3 regions of the Bradyrhizobium sp. 1(2017) genome follow, and region 3 is predicted to be linked to each of the others. Evidence: predicted binding sites of a transcription regulator. Region 3 holds the regulator's gene; each other region holds the start of a gene.
What was found. Region 3 encodes PhoB, which activates phosphate uptake and scavenging genes when phosphate is short. Its sites were predicted from a motif close to TGTCATNNANCTGTCAT; they were not measured.
Positions count from the first base shown of each region.

Region 1: a site for PhoB is predicted at 2,364-2,380, ahead of phnC (phosphonate ABC transporter ATP-binding protein). Genes of this name have one in related genera too.
Region 2: a site for PhoB is predicted at 5,066-5,082, ahead of ugpB (sn-glycerol-3-phosphate ABC transporter substrate-binding protein UgpB). Genes of this name have one in related genera too.

Region 1 covers NZ_CP050022.2:1,021,161-1,028,422, forward strand. The annotation lists gene HAP40_RS04750 (DUF1045 domain-containing protein) at 1-439, opposite strand, end outside; gene HAP40_RS04755 (alpha-D-ribose 1-methylphosphonate 5-triphosphate diphosphatase) at 458-1,651, opposite strand; gene HAP40_RS04760 (chloramphenicol acetyltransferase) at 1,648-2,307, opposite strand; gene phnC (phosphonate ABC transporter ATP-binding protein) at 2,480-3,289, shown strand; gene phnD (phosphonate ABC transporter substrate-binding protein) at 3,353-4,288, shown strand; gene phnE (phosphonate ABC transporter, permease protein PhnE) at 4,364-5,248, shown strand; gene phnE (phosphonate ABC transporter, permease protein PhnE) at 5,245-6,090, shown strand; gene phnF (phosphonate metabolism transcriptional regulator PhnF) at 6,216-6,947, opposite strand; gene phnG (phosphonate C-P lyase system protein PhnG) at 7,066-7,262, shown strand, end outside.
Region 2 covers NZ_CP050022.2:111,483-118,744, forward strand. The annotation lists gene cmk ((d)CMP kinase) at 1-18, opposite strand, end outside; gene aroA (3-phosphoshikimate 1-carboxyvinyltransferase) at 15-1,352, opposite strand; gene HAP40_RS00480 (TIGR02300 family protein) at 1,512-1,919, shown strand; tRNA gene HAP40_RS00485 (tRNA-Ala) at 2,017-2,092, shown strand; gene HAP40_RS00490 (GIY-YIG nuclease family protein) at 2,253-2,489, shown strand; gene HAP40_RS00495 (MarR family winged helix-turn-helix transcriptional regulator) at 2,493-2,954, opposite strand; gene HAP40_RS00500 (organic hydroperoxide resistance protein) at 3,105-3,530, shown strand; gene HAP40_RS00505 (CaiB/BaiF CoA transferase family protein) at 3,706-4,911, shown strand; gene ugpB (sn-glycerol-3-phosphate ABC transporter substrate-binding protein UgpB) at 5,137-6,453, shown strand; gene ugpA (sn-glycerol-3-phosphate ABC transporter permease UgpA) at 6,503-7,262, shown strand, end outside.
Region 3 covers NZ_CP050022.2:7,509,712-7,516,973, forward strand. The annotation lists gene HAP40_RS35610 (Hsp33 family molecular chaperone) at 1-650, opposite strand, end outside; gene argF (ornithine carbamoyltransferase) at 909-1,832, opposite strand; gene HAP40_RS35620 (aspartate aminotransferase family protein) at 1,832-3,040, opposite strand; gene HAP40_RS35625 (GcrA family cell cycle regulator) at 3,511-4,023, shown strand; gene phoB (phosphate regulon transcriptional regulator PhoB) at 4,268-4,975, opposite strand; gene phoU (phosphate signaling complex protein PhoU) at 4,998-5,714, opposite strand; gene pstB (phosphate ABC transporter ATP-binding protein PstB) at 5,726-6,547, opposite strand; gene pstA (phosphate ABC transporter permease PstA) at 6,544-7,262, opposite strand, start outside.

The DNA.
Region 1 (7,262 bases), 1.4 Mb from region 3:
CGGGTCTGCGCCGTGCACGGTCTTCCGCCGTCAGTGCAGCACGGAACGAGTCGAAATCGCGGACGCAATCGGCGGCGAGCCCCTGGAGCGCATCGACCGGCTCGGCCGGAATGACGGCGATGAAGCCGCTGATGGAATCGACGACCGGACGGATGACCGGGATCGGTCGCGCCGTCCCGGCGAAAACCGCGCAGGCCGCCGTGAGCTCGGCTTCCGTTCTGCCGGACGCGAGCGCCATTGGCGCCTTCAGCGTGGCGTGAAAGCCGTATTTGCGGGGATCGGCGCTGATATCGCGCCAGTCCGGCGCGACTTCCAGTGCCTGGCGCGGAAACGGCAGCTCGTCGCCGCGATAGGCATCGTAGCCGAGCAACTCGGCGCCGAAGCGGGAGAGCACGCTGTCGCTGTCTGCTGCAAAATAGATCGCGTAGCGGGGAATCATGGCCCGAGCATAACCGGTTTATGCCGCGACGACAGCCTCGCGCGGCGCTGCCGCCGCGCTGAGCAGCCGTGTCGCATCGGTGAGATGCACGAGCTTGCCGCCTGATATCACCGCGATGAGCCGCGGCCGCAGCGATACGCTGTCGTCGACCAGCAGGATGTCGGCACGGCGTCCCTCGGCGAGCACGCCGCGATCTGCGAGGCCGGTGGCACGCGCTGGACCGGCCGACACCAGGTTCCAGGCTTCCGTCAGCGGCAGCACATCGTCGGCGGCGAGGCGGAATGCGGCGAGCAGCTGTGCAGGATAGTAATAGTCCGACGCCAGCACCGAGCAGAGGCCCTTGGCGATCATGTCCGCCGCCCTGGTCCAGCCGGTGTGGCTGCCGCCGCGCACGACGTTGGGCGCGCCGTAGACGATGGCGTCGCCATGACTTGCCGCCGCGCGCGCCGTCTCCTCGTTGATCGGAAACTCCGCGATCAATGCGCCGAGCTCGCGAAACTCCTGGCGCATCGCCGGCGTCGCATCGTCGTGCGAAAGCATCCGCACCTCGGCCGTGCGCGCCGCCGCGGCCAGCCGCGACACGGAAGCGGTTACCTCGTCAGCGCGCGAGACCACGCGGTCGACCAGCCGATCGAAATCCTCGCTCGAAAGGCCGGTGCGCTCGACCATGCGGTTGCGCTTGCGGGGCTTGGCCATGTCGGCAACGGTACCGTCCATGTGGTCGTTGAAGGCGAACAGGTCGACACGGCCGTCGGAGAGCCACTGGCTGATGTCGCTCTCGGCGTCGAGATTGTAGGTCTCGTGGCGCAGGTGGAAGCGGGTGTCGGCGGCGAATTGCGGGCGCTGCCGCTCGATCGCCTCCATCAGGCCGCGCGCATTGTCGGCGCTGCGCAGGCCCGGCTCCCAAGAGCAGGTCGTGGCATGGAAGACGGTGGTGATGCCGTTGCTGATGGCCTGACGGTCACTGTCGGCGAGCGCGACGTCGATCGGAAAGTCGACGCCGGCGCGCGGCATCATTTGCCGCTCGAAGGCATCGCCATGCAGATCGACGATACCGGGCAGCACGAGCAGGTTGCGCGCATCGATCGCGAGCCGCGTGCGGCCGCGAGAGGCATCGACCTGCGCGATGTCCGTTCCGGACACGAGCAGCGAGGTTTCGACGAGCTCGGTGCCGATCAGGGTCCGGCCGCCTTCGAGGAATATGTCTGTCACGCGACCGCGTTTCGTTTGCTGGTTGTGGAGCTCGCCCGTGCTTCGTATGTCGCCAGGAAATCTTCAATCCCGAGCTTGCGGAAATCGGGCAGCGCCTCGCGCAATTTGTCGTGATCCCAATCCCACCAGGCAAGCTTCGCGAGCCGTCCGGAGATCTCCTCGGAGAACCGCCGCCGCACGATGCGGGCCGGATTGCCGGCGACGATGGTGTAGGCCGGCACGTCCTTGGTGACGATGGCGCCGGCCGCGATCACCGCGCCGGTGCCGATGCTGCGGCCCGGCAGCACGATCGCGCCATGACCGATCCAGACGTCGTGCCCGATATGGACGTGATGCTGGCGCCGCCAGTCGAAGAATTCAGCGTCGTCGCTCTCGCCTTCGAAATAGGCGCTGGAGCGGTAGGTGAAATGCGCCTGGGTCGCGCGATGCATCGGATGATTGCCCGGATTGATGCGCGTCATCGCCGCGATCGAGCAGAATTTTCCGATGGTGGTGTAGGTGATCTGCGCATCATTCACGACATAGGAGTAGTCGCCCATCGTGACTTCGTTCAGGATGGTGCGCGCGCCGACCTCGGTGTAGGCGCCGAGCTTGATATCGTGCAGCTTCGCTGTGGGATCGATGGTCGGTTGCACCGAGAGCGTCTTGCCGGCCATGTTGCATCCGTAATCAAGGGCGGGCGTTTCTCTTCGAGCGGCTTGATGACGATGTCATGACAAGATGATGACAGTGGAGGAGGTGTGCAGGATCGCCGCACCGCAATCGCCGTGTCACACAAGTGTCAAGCGCCGGCGTTAGCTGGTGGGCCCAGCTATTCTGGAGCTCTGCATGCTGGTGGTGGAAGGTCTGACGTGCCGCTTTGGCGCAAAAGCCGCGGTGGACGACGCTTCGTTTCAAATCTCTCCCGGCGGCTTCGTCGGTGTCATCGGCCGTTCCGGAGCCGGCAAATCGACGCTGCTCCGGACCATCAACCGCCTGGTGACGCCGACCCAGGGCAAGATCCTGTTCGACGGCCTCGACGTCACCGCGCTGCGCGGCAAGGAGCTGCGCCAGTGGCGGGCGCGCTCGGCGATGATCTTCCAGCAGTTCAACCTGGTCGGCCGGCTCGATGTTCTCACCAACGTCCTGATGGGGCGGCTCGCCACGATGCCGGCCTGGCGCTCGCTGTCGCAGATCTGGCCCGAGCAGGACAAGGCGCTGGCAATGTCGGCGCTGGAGCAGTTCGACATCGCCTCGCTCGCCGCTCAGCGCGCCGACCAGCTCTCGGGCGGTCAGCAGCAGCGCGTCGCGATCGCGCGCGCCCTGGTGCAGCAGCCCGACATCATCCTCGCCGACGAGCCGATCGCCTCGCTCGATCCGCGCAACACCAAGATCGTGATGGATGCGCTGCTGCGGATCAACAAGCATTTCGGCATCACCGTGCTCTGCAATCTGCATTCGCTGGATCTGGCGCGCACTTATTGCGACCGCCTGATCGGCATGGCCGCGGGCCGCGTGGTGTTCGACGGAGCGCCGTCCGCGCTGACCGACCGCGTGGCGCGCGATCTCTACGATCTCGAAGCCGCCGACGTCGTGGGCGGTGGGCCTGTCCCGGCGCCCGAGGGCGTTCCGGCACTTGGAACGGCGGCGGCCGCCTGAGCCGCGCCTGTTGAGTTGCAAGTTTTTGCGTCACCGACCCCAACTGATGAGGAAGAGGGTATCATGATCACTCGCAGACTAGTCCTCGCCGGCGCCGCTGCGCTCGCTTTCACCGCCTCCGCCTCGGCAAACGACTGGAAGGCCAAATATCCCGAGCTGACCTTCGCGGTCGTCCCCGCCGAGAACGCATCCGGCGTCACCGAGCGCTGGGCGCCGTTTGTGAGCTATCTCTCCAAGGAACTGGGCGTGAAGGTCACGCTGCGCATCGCCAACGACTACGCCGCCGTCATCGAAGGCCAGCGCGCCGGCAACATCCAGATCGCGAGCTATGGCTCGGCCTCGTTCGCCCGCGCCCGCCTGACCGGCGTCAAGACCGACGCCTTCGCCAACGACATCAACGCCGACGGCTCGACCGGCTATTACTCGGTGTTCTTCGTCAAGGCGAGCAGCGCCTACAAGAAGGTCGACGACCTCAAGGGCAAGAACCTCGGCCTCGTCGACCCGAACTCGACCTCCGGCAACAACGTGCCGCGCTTCGAGCTCGACAAGATGGGCATCCACGACGCCGACACCTATTTCAGCAAGGTCGTCTTCACCGGCAGCCATGAGAACGCGATGCTCGCGCTCTCGCAGGGCACGGTCGACGTCGCCGCCAACCAGTGGACCAGCGACGACGATTCCACGCTGGCGCAGATGCTGACCAAGGGCATGCTGAAGAATGCCGACGGATCGGCGATGAAGAAGGACGATTTCCGCATCATCCACAAGTCGGCGCCGATCATCAACGGCCCCTATGCCTACAACTCCGACCTGCCGGAAGACGCCAAGGCCGCCATCGCGAAGGCGTTCTTCGACGCGCCGGCCAAGGACAAGGCGGCGTTCGACCGTCTCTCCGACGGCCAGAAGAAGGGCTTCCATGCCGCGACCACCAAGGACTGGGACGGCACGATCGAGCTGATCAAGTTCGTCGACGCGCTCCGCAAGAAGAAGGCGTCCTGATCTCAGGGCGAGGCAACTGGAGCCGGGTCGATGGACCCGGCTCCTTCTCTTTTCTACGGGCCAATTCCTGACAAGATGACCGTCGCGGTTTCGATTCTTCCCGAGCAGCAGCTTGCCGCGCTCAACGCCGCCTATCGCCAGGCGGTCGCACGCAGGCGATGGCGCCTCCTGCTGGGAGCCGTAATCTTTGCCGCCGCGCTGGCTCTCGCCGCGGTCGGCGCCGAGGTGAACCTGCGCACGCTGTTCACCTATTTCGGCAATTTCGTCAGCTATTTCGATCGCATCCTCACGCTCGACAGCGGCCAACGGGTCTGGACCGATGTCGGCGAATGGCTGTGGGGCTGGCGCAAATGGCTGAAGATGCTGGGCGAGACGCTGCTGATCTCCTATGTCGGCACGCTGATCGGCGCAACCCTTGCCTTTATCCTCAACTTCTTCGCGGCCGACAACACCTCACCCGCGCCCTGGTTGCGCTTCGTCGTGCGGCGCCTGCTCGAATTCGCCCGCACCGTTCCCGGCATCGTCTTCGCGCTGGTCTTCGTCATCGCCTTCGGGCTCGGTCCGATGGCGGGCGTGCTGGCGATCGCGATCCATTCCACCGGTGCGCTCGGCAAGCTGTTCTCGGAGATCGTCGAGAATGCCGACATGAAGCCGGTCGAGGGCATCCGCTCTACCGGCGCGAGCTGGCTATCCTGCATGCGATTCGCCGTGGTGCCGCAGGTGACCGCGGGTTATGCCAGCTACGCGCTGCTGCGCTTTGAGATCAATGTCCGGGAGGCCTCCGTGATGGGCTTCGTCGGTGCCGGCGGCATCGGCCAGGAGCTCGTCGTCGCCATCCGCAAGTTCTATTACTCCGACGTCAGCGCGATCCTGCTCACCATCATCGTCACGGTCTTCATCATCGATATCACCACCGGCTGGCTGCGCGGCCGCCTGTTCGGCATGGAGGCGCGGACGTGACGCCGCAAGACGTCGACACGCGCGAGATCCGCGCGCGCTACCCCGATGTGTTCGACCGGCCGGCCTCGGCGCGGCTGGCAATGCCGGCGATGATCGTCGCGGCGTTCGCGATCCTGATCTATGGCCTGGTCGATCTCGACTTCTCGCCGTCGCGCTTCTTCGCCGGCCTGAGCCAGCTCGGCTGGATCAGCCTGATGATGATCCCGCCCGATCCCGGCTCCTCGCTGCCGGTCTATCTGAAGGCTCTGGGCGAGACGTTGTCGATCGCGCTGCTCGGCACGACGGTGGCGGCGCTGTTTGCGCTGCCGGTCAGCTTGCTCGCCGCGCGCAACATCGTGCCGTCGAACATCCTGCGCTTCCCGGTGCGCCGGTTCCTCGATTCGATCCGCGGCGTCGATACGCTGATCTGGGCGCTGGTGTGGATCAACGTGGTCGGGCTCGGCCCCTTCGCCGGCGTGCTCGCCATCGCGGTGTCGGATTTCGGCGCCTTCGGAAAACTGTTCTCGGAGGCGATCGAGAGCGCCGACCAGAAGCAGGTCGAAGGCATCCGCGCCTCGGGCGGCAGCGCGTTGCACGAGATCCGCTTCGGCCTGTTGCCGCAGGTCCTGCCTGTCATCGCCGGCCAGGTGCTTTACTTCATCGAATCCAACACCCGCTCGGCCACCATCATCGGCATCGTCGGTGCCGGCGGCATCGGCCTCCAGCTCGCCGAGCAGATCCGCGTGCTGGAATGGCAGAAAGTGTCGTTCCTGATCCTGATGATCCTGGTCGCGGTCGCCGCGATCGATTTCATCTCGGGCAAGCTGCGCTTTGCCATCATTGGGCGAAGGGCTGTGGCCTAATCACAGCTGCTGTAGGGTGGGCAAAGCGAAGCGTGCCCACCACGTTTGCTTAGAAGCCGGGAAGATATGGTGGGCACGGCGCAAGTGCGCCTTTGCCCACCCTACGTTCCTCCGTTGCGGTTGGCTCACCCGTTCTCCACCAGAAACTCCACGCGCTCAGCCGCGAACCGCGAATGCTTGGTCACGAGCGGCTTGCCGTCGAGATCGTGGTCGGTCGCGTCGACCACCAGGACCGGGCGCCCCAGCGCGAGATCGAGCCGTGCGGCGTCGGTCGCGTCGACGATGCCGGCCGTGATCCGTGTCGCGCCGCGGCGATAGTCGCGGACGCCAAAATGCTCGAGCAACTTCGTCATCGAGCGTGTCGTGGCGAACACCTCACCTGCGTCTGGAAACAGCTCCGCCGATAGCCAGGTGGTCGAAACGCAGATCGGCGTGCGGTCGGCGAGCCGGATCGCCTCGATCCGCACCAAGGGCGCGCCGGCCTTCAGTCCGAGTTCTCGCGCCAGCTCGCGGGTCGCGGCGTCATTGGTCGCCTCAATCAGCCGACCATGCGGCTCGCGGCCGTCGGCGCCGACGATCTCGGAGAAGCGCGTGCGCGAGCGCAGCGGATAGGCCAGCTTCTGCGCCTCGACATAGGTTCCGCTGCCGCGCTCGGCGCGCACGAGGCCACGCTCGGCAAGGGCGGCCAGCGCGCGCCGCACGGTGTGGCGGTTCACGCGATACGTCTCGGCGATCTCCATCTCGCCCGGCAGCTTGTCGCCCGCGGCAAAGCGGCCGTCGGCAATGCCGCGCTCGATACCGTCGGCAACGAGGCGCCACAAGGCGACGCCCGAAGAGGCTGTGTCCTGCATGCTCATCGTCGGTCAGCCTAGCCCGAAAATCACATCTTTGTCACGAAACAGTCATGGCGCGTCCGTATGAAGTTGTCTAGTATCATAGACAACTTGGATTCGGCAAGTTCGGCAGAAAAGTTTGGTGGATCAGGTGACGCAGCACGACAACCAGCAAGCCCAGCGCAAGGCCGCGATGGCCGTGCTGGCGCACGCGGAGACGGGCGAGATCGCCGCTCGCCTCCGCACAATTCCCTTGCCCGGACACCAGGATTTGCGCGAGCCGGAAAACGGTCTCGTCATGCTGCGCGGCCGGGTCGGCGGCGACGGCGCGCCGTTCAA
Region 2 (7,262 bases), 460 kb from region 3:
GTCGATGGCGATGATCATGAAAACTCGGCCCCCATCGAACGCATCATCGGGATGAAGTCCGGGAAACTGGTTGCGATGAAGGCGGTGTCGTCGACGCTCACCGGCTGGTCGGAGGCGCAGCCCATCACCAGCGCCGACATCGCGATGCGATGGTCCATGTGGGTGGCGACAACGCCGCCGCCGGGAACGTGGCCGCGGCCCTCGACGATCAGATCATCGCCGGAAATCCCGACCTTGACGCCGTTGACGCGGAGCATCGCGGCGGTGGCTTCGAGGCGATCGGATTCCTTGACGCGCAACTCCTGCAGGCCGCGCATAATGGTCGTGCCTTCGGCGAACGACGCCGCCACCGCCAGCACCAGATATTCGTCGATCATCGAGGGCGCGCGTTCCGGCGGCACCTCGACGCCGCGCAGTTTCGACGCGCGCACGCGCAGGCGCGCCATCGGCTCGCCGGCATCGCCGCGCACCTCGCTCTCCTCGATCGAGGCGCCCATTTCGCGCAGCGTGGTGAACAGACCGGTGCGCAGCGGATTGGTCATGACGTCGGAGAACACGACATCGGATCCCTCCACGATCAGCGCGGCAACGACCGGGAAAGCCGCCGAAGAGGGATCAGCGGGCACCACCACGCTGGCGCCGTGCAGCTCGGGCTGCCCCACCAGCGTGATGCGGCGACCATGCCGGCCTTCGCTCACCGAGGTGATGTCGGCCCCAAAATGCTTCAGCATCAGCTCGGTGTGGTCGCGGCTGGCCTCGGTCTCGATCACCGTGGTGGTGCCCGGCGCCGCCAGGCCCGCCAGCAGCACGGCCGATTTGATCTGGGCGGAGGCGACCGGGGTCTTGTAGACGATCGGCAAGGGATCCCGTGCGCCCTGGAGCGTCAGCGGCAGGCGGCCACCCTCGCCGCCGGAGACAACCCTGGCGCCCATCTTTTCGAGCGGATCGAGGATCCGGCGCATCGGGCGACTGCGCAGCGAGGCGTCGCCGTCGAAGACGGCCGAGATCGGGCAGCCCGCGACGGCGCCCATGACCAGCCGACAGCCGGTGCCGGAATTGCCGAAATCCAGTGGCGCCTTCGGCTGGGCGAAGCCCCCAACCCCAACGCCTTGCACCTTCCAGGCGAAATCACCGGTGCGTTCGACCGTGGCACCCAGCGCCTGCATGGATTTGGCGGTGTTGAGGACGTCTTCGCCCTCGAGCAGGCCCGAAATCCTGGTCTCGCCGACCGCCAGCGCGCCCAGGATCAGGGCCCGGTGGGAGATCGACTTGTCCCCGGGCACCCGTACTTTCCCGGTCAGGGGACCGCTGGCGCGAGACTGGAGCGGCCTCGGTTGGTCGGAATGGGTCAAGATTCGGTCCTTGGATGGGCCCTCAGGGGCTGCGGCGCAGGTACCACATGGTCAGCGCCTCGTCACGGGCATGTCGTTCTCCCGTAATGCGCTATTGACAGCGGGCCGCCAACTAGCCAAGTGAAGCACCGCTTTTCAGACATTCCCAGGATTCCTGCCGTGGCCAAGTCCGAACTCGGAACCAAACGTATTTGCCCGACCACGGGCAAGAAATTCTATGACCTCAACAAGAATCCGGTGATCTCGCCCTATACCGGCGAAGTGGTGCCGATCGCCCCGGTGGCGCCCGCGCGCGCCTCCCGCGGTGCCGAGGCCCGCAGCATGGCCCAGGACACCACGCCGGAGCCGGCCGAGGCCGAAGAGATGGTCTCGCTCGAGGAGGCCGATGCCGAGGAGAACACCGGCAAGGTCAAGGCCGTCGTGCCCGAATCCGAGGACGACATCGAGGTCGACGAGACCATCGACGACGACGATGACGATGATTCGACCTTCATCGCGGACGAGGAAGAGGGCGATGAGGACGTGACCGACATCATTGGTGATGTCGGAGGCGATGAAGAGACTTGAGATCAGCCCTGATCTGTGAAAAAGGGTGCACCGCGCGAGTCGCCTGAGGCGCTCGCGGGCCGGGATGGATCCCCCAGGATCCTCCCCTCTGGACTTAGGGGCCATAGCTCAGCTGGGAGAGCGCTTGCATGGCATGCAAGAGGTCGGCGGTTCGATCCCGCCTGGCTCCACCAGCCTTCGCTCGCTTCGCGAGCTACGGCTCGGCAAGCCCTGGGGAAGTCCCTCGTAGCGAAGTGAGCGAAGGCTGCAGCGGCGTAGCCCGAAGGGCGAAGCCGGGCTTCACCAGATTGAATGCGGATGTAAGCTCCTCCCTCGACAACTGGGGAGCGTGCCGTGAAATACGTCTACATCCTCGAGAGCCTCGACACCCTGCACTTTTATGTGGGCATCACCGACGACCTGCGCGCCCGACTGGCAAAGCACAACGCTGGCGAGGTGCCCCACACTTCCAAGTACGGGCCTTGGCGCCTGAAGACCTACGTTGCGTTCAGCAACGAGCAGCAGGCCGTCGCCTTCGAGAAGTATCTGAAGTCCGCGTCGGGCCGCGCCTTTGCCAAGAAGCGCCTCTAACCCCTACTCCCCGATCACCGCATTCAGCCGGTCGCGCAGCGCGACGATCTCATCCTTCATCGCGACCAGCTCCGACACCGAGCAGTCCGACGCCGCCAGGATCGACTGCGGCACGGCCCGCGCCTTGTCCTTCAGCGCGTGGCCCTGTGACGTCAGCGCGATCAGCACCTGGCGCTCGTCCTCGCTGGAGCGGGTGCGCTTGACGAGATGGGCTGCCTCGAGCCGCTTGAGCAGCGGCGTCAGCGTGCCCGAATCCAGAAACAATCTTTCGCCGATGTCCTTGACCGGCACGTCGTCGCGCTCCCAAAGCACCAGCATGACCAGATATTGCGGATAGGTCAGCCCGAGCCGGTCGAGCAGCGGCTTGTAGACGCGGTTGAAGGCGTGCGCGGCCGAATAGACCGCGAAGCAGATCTGGTTGTCGAGCCGCAGCGGAGCGTCCGCTGCCGATGGTTTCCGGGCCATGGAGAATCTCACGGGTTTGCCGCATTGTGGGCCCGGGCGGCCGCATATTCAATTGCGAACAATTAAATGTGAGGCCCCATAAATTAGATTGCGCGCAATCTAATTGTCTGCGATAGAGATCGCGCCCACCCAACCCCCAGGGAGACGAAAATGTCCGTGAACGTGCTCTACAAGACCAGTGCCAAGGCGACCGGCGGCCGCGACGGCCATGCTGCAACCCTCGACGGCGCGCTCGACGTCAAGCTGACCACGCCGAAGGAGCTCGGCGGCGGAGGCGGCGCCGGCAACAATCCCGAGCAGCTGTTTGCGGCCGGGTATGCCGCCTGCTTCATCGGCGCGATGAAGTTCGTGTCCTCGCAGGGCGGCCCCAAGGTTCCGGCCGACGCCTCCGTGACCTCGACCGTCGGCATCGGCCCGCGCTCGGAGGGCGGCTTCGGTCTCGACATCGATCTCGCCGTCTCGCTGCCGGGCCTTGCCCGCACTGAAGCCGAGGCGCTGGTCGAGAAGGCGCACCAGGTGTGCCCGTACTCCAACGCCACGCGCGGCAATGTCGACGTTCGCCTGACGGTCGTCTGATCGAAGTGCGGATTGGCCAGCCCGAGATCCCCCTCGGGCCGGCCGTTCAATCTGATTTCGGACTTCCCGGGATCGCGCCGCAGCGGCGCATACGCCCCTACCCGCGGGGCCATTGCTGGCGCGCATGAACCTCGCTAGGCCTGTGCTCAAATATCGACACAGAGGAAGCGAAGGCATGAGTTCTGAAGCCGCCACAGGTGCCATGAGCGGACTGCGCGTCATCGATCTCACGCGCGTGCTCGGCGGTCCCTATTGCACCCAGATCCTCGCCGACCACGGCGCCGACGTGATCAAGGTCGAGCCGCCCGCGGGCGACGAGGTGCGTGAATGGGGCCCTCCCTTCCACGAGGAGGACGCGGCCTATTTCATCGGCATCAACCGCAACAAGCGCTCGATCGGCCTCGACCTCGCCTCCGAGGGCGGCCGCGCCGTGCTGCTCAAGATGCTGGAGACCGCCGACGTCCTGATCGAGAATTTCAAGCCGGGCACGCTGGAGAAATGGGGCATCGGCAACGAAGTCCTCAGCAAGAAATTCCCGCGCCTCGTGCATTGCCGGATCTGCGGCTTCGGCGCCGACGGCCCCCGCGGCGGCAATCCGGGCTATGACGCCATCATCCAGGCCATGACCGGCATGATCGCGGCGACCGGCTCGCCCGAAAGCGGGCCGATGCGGATCGGCGTGCCGCTGGTCGACATCACCACCGGCCTCTATGCGGCGATCGGCATCCTGATGGCGCTGTCGGAGCGGCAGCGTTCGGGCCAGGGCCAGTTCCTGGAGACGACGCTGTACGAGACCGGCCTTGCCATCATGCATCCGCACACCGCGAACTACTTCATGCATGGCAAGCCGCCCTCGCTCACCGGCAACGAGCACCCGAACCTCGTGCCCTACGCGATCTTCCCGACCAAGACCGACGACATCTTCATCGGCGTCGGCAATGACGGTACCTTCCGCAAGCTCGCCAAGGAGATCGGCAAGGCGGAGCTCGGCACCGATCCGCGCTTTGCCCGCAACAAGGACCGCATCGCCAATCGCGAGGCGCTACGCGCCGAGCTCGCCGCCGTGTTCAGCCAGCACGAGGCCGAGCCGCTGTGCAACCGCCTGCTCGCGGCGGGCCTGCCTGCAGGTCCCGTGCAGAAGATCGACCAGGCGCTGACCAATCCGCACACGATCGCGCGCGGCGATATTATCGAGAAGGACTGGTACAAGGGCGTGGCCTCGCCGATCCGGCTCGACCGCAGCAAGCCGAGCCTGCGCCGCCTGCCGCCGAAATTCAGCCAGCACTCGGCGGAGGTGCTCGGCGAGTTCGGCTACTCCAAGGCCGAGATCGACGCGATGGTCGAAAAGGGCACGGTCTGCGGTCCCGAGCGCAAGCGCTAGCGGTCCCCCGGCCTTCTTCAACCGACATCCAATGCCGCACTGCGGCGCGGGCACTCAGGTGCACCGCGAACGGAAACGATTGCCGGCGGCGCATTCGCCTATTTTCCGGCTTTCCTTTTCCAGCGCTTGCCGCTTTCGTTTCGGCCGCTTACACAGTCATGTGAACGTCATATGGCGCTGCTAGCGCAAGCGCTCCTTTAGTGACGGGCAAGGGAGGTTTTCTTGATGGCTCTTCGACATTTTGGTGCGGCTGCCGCACTTGCAATCACGGTTGGCGTATCGGCTTCGCCGGCGCTGGCGGTGACCGAGATCCAGTGGTGGCATGCGATGACCGGCGCGAACAACGACGTCATCGTCAAGCTCGCGACCGACTTCAACGCCTCGCAGAGCGACTACAAGGTGATCCCGACCTACAAGGGCAACTATCCCGATACGATGAACGCCGGCATCGCGGCGTTCCGCGCCGGCAACGCGCCGCACATCATGCAGGTGTTCGAGGTCGGTACCGCGACCATGATGGCCGCGACCGGCGCCGTGAAACCCGTCTACAAGCTGATGGCCGAGACCGGCGAGAAGTTCGATCCGAAGGCCTATCTGCCCGCGATCACCGGCTACTACTCGACCTCGAAGGGCGAGATGCTGTCCTTCCCCTTCAACTCGTCGTCGACCGTCATGTGGGTCAATCTCGACGAGCTGAAGAAGGCCAATCTCGAGATCCCGAAGACCTGGCCCCAGGTGTTCGACGCCGCCAAGAAGCTCCATGACAACGGCCATGCCACCTGCGGCTTCTCCAATTCCTGGATCACCTGGGTCAATCTCGAGCAGCTCTCCGCCTGGCACAACGTGCCGCTGGCGAGCAAGGCCAACGGCCTCGACGGCTTCGACACCGTGCTCGAGTTCAACGGCCCGCTCCAGGTCAAGCACCTCGAAAAGCTGGTCGAGCTCCAGAAGGACAAGACCTACGACTATGCCGGCCGCACCAACACCGGCGAAGGCCGCTTCACCTCGGGCGAATGCCCGCTCTACCTGACCTCCTCGGCGTTCTTCGGCAACGTCAAGGCGCAGGCCAAGTTCGCCTTCACCGCGGTGCCGATGCCCTATTATCCCGACGTGAAGGGCGCACCGCAGAACTCGATCATCGGCGGCGCCTCGCTCTGGGTGATGGGCGGCAAGTCGGCCGACGAGTACAAGGGCGTCGCCAAGTTCCTCACCTTCCTCTCCGACACCGATCGTCAGGTCTACATCCACAAGGCTTCGGGCTATCTGCCGATCACCAAGGCCGCCTATGAGAAGGCCAAGGCGGAAGGCTTCTACAAGGATCAGCCCTATCTCGAGACCCCGCTGCTCGAGCTGACCAACAAGGAGCCGACCGAGAATTCCCGCGGCCTGCGCCTCGGCAACATGGTGCAGCTGCGCGACGTCTGGTCGGAAGAGATCGAGCAGGCACTCGCCGGCAAGAAGACCGCCAAGCAGGCGCTCGATGCCGCCGTCGAGCGCGGCAACACGATGCTGCGCCAGTTCGAAAAGACCGCAGTGAAGTAAGGCGACCGACGGCAGGCCGGGACACCGGCCTGCCGTTCCTGCGGGCACCATGCAAAAGCAAGCCATCTTCCAGTCAAAGCTGTTGCCCTATGCGCTGGTTGCGCCGCAGCTCGCGATCGTCCTGATTTTCTTCTACTGGCCGGCCCTGCAGGCCGTGATCCAGTCCTTCCTGCTGCAGGACGCGTTCGGCCTGTCGACGAGCTTCGTCTGGTTCGAGAATTATATCGAGCTCATGCAGGACAGCGCCTATTTCGAGGCGATCGTCCGGACCTTCTTCTTCTCGTTCGCGATTGCGGTGTCGTCGCTGTCGTTTGCGCTGCTGCTCGCCGTGATGGCTGACAAGCCGCTGCGCGGCTCGATGCTGTATCGGACGTTGCTGATCTGGCCCTATGCGGTGGCGCCGCCCGTCGTCGGCGTGCTCTGGATCTTCATGCTGCACCCCTCGCTGGGGGTGCTCTCGCGGTACTTGCGCGCTCTGGGCATCGACTGGAATCCGCTGCTCGACGGCGACCAGGCCGCTGCGCTGATCATCCTCGCCGCCGCCTGGAAGCAGATCTCCTACAACTTCCTGTTCTTCCTCGCCGGCCTGCAGAGCATCCCGCGAAGCGTGCTCGAGGCGGCCGCGATCGACGGCGCGCGCCCGATGCGAAGGTTCTGGACCGTGACCTTCCCGCTGCTGTCGCCGACCATCTTCTTCCTTCTGGTCGTCAACATCGTCTACGCCTTCTTCGACACGTTCGGCATCATCGACACCATGACCCGCGGCGGTCCCGGCAAGTCGACGGAGACGCTGGTCTACAAGGTCTATT
Region 3 (7,262 bases):
AGATCGGCCTGCCGCGCGCGCTCCGGCGCCTTCGGCAGAAACTGCATCAGCATGCCGCCGGCACGCCAGCGATGCTTGCCGCCGTCGCTCGAGCGCCATTCCTCGCCGACCGCAAGGCGCACGCGCGTCGGGATCTGCTCGGAGCGCAGGAAATATTCGTGGGCAGCCTCTTCCAGACCGCCGCCGTCGAGCGCAACCAGGCCCTGGTAGCGACTCATGTCGGGGCCCTGGTCGATGGTCATGGCGAGATGGCCGCGGCCGAGCAGCGCGCCGGAATCCCTGACGTCTCCAAGCCGCGCGGCATCGTAGCGCGCGTAGGCACGCAAGCGATCCGGCGCCGTGTAATCGACGACCAGGAACGACACCGGACCGTCGGTCTGGGCTTGAAGAATGAAGCGCCCCTCGAATTTCAGCGCCGAGCCGAGCAGCGTCGTCAGCACGATGGCCTCACCGAGCAGCTTGCCGACGGGCGCGGGATAATCGTGCTTGGTCAGGATCTCGTCGAGCGCAGGGCCAAGCCGCACCAGGCGACCGCGCACGTCGAGCGCATCGACCTCGTAGGGCAGCACGGCGTCATCGATCGGAACCGCTGATGGTGCGCGAACCGGGCCTTCCAGCCCGGTTTTCATGTCAGGAGATTGGGAAACCATGGCGCTCTATCTGGGGTCGGAGGTGGGGGATTGGAAGGGGGCGTGGCGCGGCCTCAAACTCAGTGTCGTCCCGGGGCGCGCAACGCGCGAGCCCGGGACCCATAGCCACAGGACCATGTTATCGCTGGCGATGACAACTCCGAGTCTTCGCCACACGACTGCCTGTGGCTATGGGTCCCGGATCGGCGCGCCGCTGTGCGGCGCTTGTCCGGGACGACAGCGGATAATGGGGCCGGCGACGCAGCCCCACCACCGAGATCACTTCACCGCGTCAAAGCACCAGGCCAGAATGCCCTTCTGCGCGTGCAGACGGTTTTCTGCCTCGTCGAACACGACCGATTGCGGGCCGTCGATCACTTCGTCCGTGACCTCCTCGCCGCGATGAGCGGGCAGGCAGTGCATGAACAGCGCGTCGGGCTTGGCCAGCGACATCAGCTTGGAATTGACCTGATAGGGCTTGAGCACGTTGTGACGATGCTCGCCTTCCTTGTCGCCCATCGACACCCAGGTATCGGTGACGACGCAATCGGCGCCCTTCACGGCGGCCTCGGGATCGGAGCCGAGCACGATCGGCGCGTTGGTCGCCTTGATCCAGTCGCGCATCACCTTCTTGGGGGCGAGCTCCGGCGGCGTCGCGACATTAAGCTGGAACTTGAAGCGCTCGGCGGCGTGAGCCCAGGATGCCAGCACGTTGTTGTCGTCGCCGGTCCAGGCCACCGTCTTGCCCTCGATGGGGCCGCGATGCTCCTCGTAGGTCATGAGGTCGGCCATCACCTGGCAGGGATGCGAGCGCCGCGTCAGGCCGTTGATGACGGGCACGGTCGCATGGGCAGCAAGCTCCAGCAGCGCCTCGTGATTAAGGATGCGGATCATGATGGCGTCGACATAGCGCGACAGCACACGCGCGGTGTCGGCGATGGTCTCGCCGCGACCGAGCTGCATCTCGGCGCCGGTGAGCATGATCGGCTCGCCGCCGAGCTGGCGCATGGCCACATCGAACGACACCCGCGTCCGCGTCGAGGGGCGCTCGAAGATCATCGCCAGCGTCTTGCCTTCGAGCGGCCGGACCGGCTGGTGCGCCTTCTGCTTCGCCTTCATGGCGGAGGATGCGGCGAGCATGCGCTTGAGCTCCGACAACGGGAGCTCGTTGATGTCGAGGAAGTGTTTCGGCGAGTTGCTCATCAGCTTGCCGCCCGCTTGGTCTGACTGGACGAGATCGCTGCGCAGGCACGCTCGAGCCGCCCGACGCTGTCCTCGATCTCGGCCTCGGTGACGATCAGAGGCGGCAGGAAGCGCACGACATTGTCGCCGGCGCCGACGGTGAGCAGCTTTTCGTTGCGCAAGGCGGCGACGAGATCGCCCGACGGCACCACCGCCTTGATACCGATCAGGAGACCCTCGCCGCGGACTTCGCTGACGACATCGGGATGACGATCGATCACGGAGGCGAGCTTCTGCTTCAGCAACAGCGACATCTTCTGCACGTGATCGAAGAAGCCGGGCTTGAGCATGACGTCGAGCACGGCGTTCGCAGCCGATATCGCGAGCGGATTGCCGCCGAAGGTCGAACCGTGCGAGCCGGGACCCATGCCGGAAGCCGCCTCAGCGGTCGCCAGCACCGCGCCGATCGGGAAGCCGCCGCCAAGCGCTTTGGCCAGCGACATCACGTCAGGCGTGACGCCTGTGCGCCTATAGGCAAAGAGATCGCCGGTGCGGCCCATGCCGGTCTGGACCTCGTCGAAGGCGAGCAGCAAGCCCTTCTCGTCGCAAAGCTGGCGCAGCGCTTTGAGGAAGGCCGGCGTTGACGAACGCACGCCGCCCTCGCCCTGGATCGGCTCGATCAGGATGCCGGCTGTCTGCGGACCGATCGCTTTCTTCACGGCCTCGATATCGCCGTGCGCGACCTGGTCGAAGCCGTCCATCGGCGGGCCGAAACCTTCGAGATATTTTGCGGATCCCGTCGCGGCCAGCGTTGCCAGCGTGCGGCCGTGGAAGGCGCCTTCGAAGGTGATGATGCGATAACGTTCCGGATGGCCCTTGGAGAAGTGATGATGGCGGACCAGCTTGACCACACCTTCCAGCGCCTCCGCACCGGAATTGCAGAAGAAAACGAAGTCGGCAAAGCTCTCATGGCACAGACGCGCAGCGAGCTTCTCGCCGTCCGGGCTCTGGAACAGGTTCGACATGTGCCAGAGCTTCGTCGCCTGCTCCTGCAAGGCCTTGACCAGCGCCGGATGACAATGGCCGAGCGCGTTCACCGCAACACCCGACGTGAAATCGAGATAGCGATCGCCATTGGTCGCAATCAGCCAGCAGCCCTCGCCGCGCTCGAAACCAAGGTCGGCCCTGGCAAAAACGGGAAGCAGATGCGGCGCGGCGCTGTTGGTCATGATCATCACTTGGATGTTGAATTTGGACGTTGAGACCTGCCTGGCATGCCTTGCGCAGCGCACCATCGACCGGTCCGGAAAACGAAACGTGCCGCCTTTTAAGGGCGGCACGCGTCACTATCTTATGCCTGGCAAGACGGGTGTCAATGCCGCCCGGAAAGCCTGGCGAAACGCTGAATCCGTAGTCTTGCGGTGCCGATTTTGCGGGGTTTTCACCACGGAACATGTGGAAGCGAGTCGGCGGACTCTTGCGCGGGAGTCACGCCATATTGTAGCGTTTGGCCTGTCAGATACGACATCTCGTGCAGCGGTTCTGATCCCAAGAGTCCTCATGTACCGGCGTAAACGTTCGGGCGTTAGTCACGCGCCCGGCGAGCCTTAAGGGATTCTGGCGGCACGGGTTTTTCAAGGCTTAGGCATTCGCTGTGAGGCCCCAGGATGGCTGGCCTGGCAGCGAGGGAAAGGGTGCAATGACGGTTTTGACCTGGTCCGACGATCGCGTCGAGCAGCTGAAAAAGCTCTGGGAGGCCGGACTTTCGGCCAGCCAGATCGCGGCCGAGCTCGGCAATGTGACCCGCAATGCCGTGATCGGCAAAGTCCACAGGCTCGGCCTGTCCGGCCGCGCCAAGAGTCCGTCGTCTGCCGCGCCCCGGCCGCGCAAGGCGCGCCCGGCGCAGCATATGATGCGAGTGACCCGTCCGATCTCGCGCGGCAACACCGCGCTGGCCCAAGCCTTCGAGGTCGAGGTTGAGGCCGAGCCCGTCACCTACGACAACGTGGTGCCGATGAGCCAGCGGCTGTCGCTGCTGGAATTGAACGAGGCGACCTGCCACTGGCCGGTCGGCGATCCCTCGAGCCCGGACTTCTTCTTCTGCGGCGGCAAGGCGTTGTCCGGCCTGCCCTACTGCGCCCAGCACTCGCGCGTCGCCTATCAGCCGGCCGCCGATCGCCGGCGTGCACCGGCCAAGCCGAGCACGCGGTGAGTTAGAGCAATTCTCTGATCGACAAGACTGCAGCCGTCACACGATGACGGCTCCAACTCCTCGGTGCCATCCCCGCGAACGCGGGGATCCATAACCACAAGGCGCGCAATTGTTGCGCGAGATGGTCACTCCGAGTCTTCGTCAAGCCACGTCCTGTGGTTGTGGGTCCCGGGCTCGCGCAGCGCGCGCCCCGGGACGACAGCTGAGATTGTGGACACAGCTGCCAACCAAAAGCTCGTAAACCTTACGTCTGCTCGGCCTTCGCGAACCGATCATCGAGCGCATAGCCTGCGCCGCGAACGGTGCGGATCGGGTCCTGCTCGCGGCCGAGATTGAGCAGCTTGCGCAGGCGGCCGATGTGGACGTCGACGGTGCGTTCGTCGATGTAGATGTCGCGGCCCCAGACGCTGTCGAGCAGCTGCTCGCGCGAGAACACGCGGCCGGGATGCTCCAGGAAGAACTCAAGCAGGCGATATTCGGTCGGGCCGAGATCGATCGGCCGGCCCGAGCGCGCCACGCGGCGCTTGTCGCGGTCGAGCTCGATGTCGCCATAGGCGAGCACGGTGGCCAGCCGCTCCGGGCTTGCCCGCCGCAGAAGGCCCTTCACGCGCGCCAGCAGCTCCGGCACCGAGAACGGCTTGACGATGTAGTCGTCGGCGCCGGTCGCGAGCCCCCGCACCCGCTCGCTCTCCTCGCCACGCGCGGTGAGCATGATGATAGGAAGCTGCTTGGTCTCGGGACGGGTGCGCAACCGCCGGCACAGCTCGATGCCCGATAGCCCCGGCAGCATCCAGTCGAGCACGATCAGATCGGGGATGTGTTCCTTGAGGCGGGTGTCGGCGTCGTCGCCGCGCATCACCGTCTCCACGTCATAGCCGTCGCCTTCGAGGTTGTAACGCAGAAGCTCGGTGAGAGCTTCCTCGTCTTCAACCACCATAATGCGTGCGCCCATGTGGTCGTCGCTCCTTAAGCAATCAGGTATTCGGGACCGTCGTGGCGAAGGTCGTCATGTCGCCCTTCGGCCGCTTGTCGGTGATCGCCTGCCCCTCGATCATGTAGAACACGGTCTCGGCGATGTTGGTGGCGTGATCGCCGATCCGCTCGATATTCTTGGCGCAGAACATCAGATGGATGCAGAACGAAATGTTGCGCGGATCCTCCATCATGTAGGTGAGGAGCTCGCGGAACAGCGAGGTGCAGATGGCATCGACTTCCTCGTCGCCCTTCCACACCGCCATCGCCGCCGGCAGGTCGTGCGCGGCATAGGCGTCCAGCACCGACTTGACCTGCTGCTGCACGAGATCGGTCATGTGCTCGAGGCCGCGGAACAGTTTCAGCGGATGGAAGTCCGTCTCCAGCGCCGCGACGCGCTTGCCCATGTTCTTGGCGAGGTCGCCGATGCGCTCGAGATCGGTCGCGACGCGCATGGCGCCGACGATCTCGCGCAAATCCACCGCCATCGGCTGGCGCCGGGCGATGGTGAGCACGGCGCGCTCCTCGATGCGCTTCTGCAGCGCATCGAGCTCGGCGTCGATGGTGACGACGCGCTGGCCGAGCGCGACATCGCGGCGGATCAGCGCGTCGACGGAATCGACGATCATGCGCTCGGCGATGCCGCCCATCTCTGCGACCAGGCGGGTGAGCTCCTGGAGGTCGGTGTCGAAGGCCTTTGCGGTATGTTCAGAACCCATGTCCCGTCTCCTCAGCCGAACCGGCCGGTGATGTAATCCTGCGTGCGCCGATCGGTCGGCGACGTGAAGATCTTGCTGGTGTCGTCGAACTCGATCAGCTCGCCCAGATACATGAAGGCGGTCTTGTCGGAGACGCGTGCCGCCTGCTGCATGTTGTGGGTGACGATCGCGATCGTGTAATTCTCGGACAATTCCTGGATCAGCTCCTCGACCTTGGCAGTCGAGATCGGATCGAGCGCCGAGCAGGGCTCGTCGAACAGGATCACCTCGGGCCGCACCGCGACCGTGCGGGCAATGCAGAGGCGCTGTTGCTGGCCGCCGGAGAGCGACAGGCCGGAGGCGTTGAGCTTGTCCTTGACCTCGTTCCACAACGCGCCGCCGCGCAGCGCCTTCTCGACGCGGTCGTCCATCTCCGACTTCGAGATCTTCTCGTAGAGGCGGATGCCGAAGGCGATGTTCTCGTAGATCGTCATCGGGAACGGCGTCGGCTTCTGGAACACCATGCCGACACGGGCGCGCAGCAGATTGAGGTCCAGCTTGGGATCGAGGATGTTGGTCTGGTCGAGCAAAAGCTGGCCGGCGGCGCGCTGGCCCGGATAGAGATCGTACATCCGGTTGAAGATGCGCAGCAGGGTCGACTTGCCGCAGCCCGATGGGCCGATGAAGGCCGTGACGCGGTTGGTGCCGAGCGTCAGATTGATGTTCTTCAGCGCGTGATGCTCGCCGTAATAGAAATTGAGATTGCGCACGGTGACCTTGGCAGGGGCCTCGGGCAGCGGCTGCGAGCCGGGATGAACGGTCGGCGCACTTACGGAAACAGACATTTCACTCATTTTGCGGTCCTCTCGGCGCCAAGGATGCGCGCGCCAATGTTCAAGGCAAGCACGGTCAGGGTAATGAGCAGCGCGCCGCTCCAGGCGAGTTGCTTCCAATATTCGTAGGGGCTCTGCACGAAGTTATTGATGGTGACCGGCAGGTTCGCCATCGTCTTGTTCAGGCCGAGACTGAAGAACTGGTTCGACAGCGCCGTGAACAACAGCGGCGCGGTCTCGCCCGCGACGCGGGCCGTCGCCAGCAGCACGCCGGTGATGAGGCCTGAACGCGCGGCACGATAGGCGATGCGCTTGATCACCAGCGAGCGCGGCAGGCCGAGCGCGGAGGCCGCCTCGCGCAGCGGGTTCGGCACCAGCAGCAGCATGTCTTCGGTGGTGCGCACCACGACCGGGATCACGATCACGGCGAGCGCCAGCGCGCCGGCGATGGCCGAGAAGCCGCGCATCGGCACCACCACGGCGCCATAGATGAACAGGCCGATGATGATCGAGGGCGCCGACAGGAGGATGTCGTTGATGAAGCGGATGACCGAGGTCAGCTTGTCGTTGCGGCCGTACTCGGCAAGATAGGTGCCGGCGAACAGGCCGAGCGGCGCGCCGATGCCGACGCCGATCACGGTCATGATCAGCGAGCCGACGATGGCGTTGAGCAGGCCGCCCTCGTTCGATCCGGGCGGCGGCGTGTTTTCGGTAAAGACCTGGAGGTTGAGCCCGG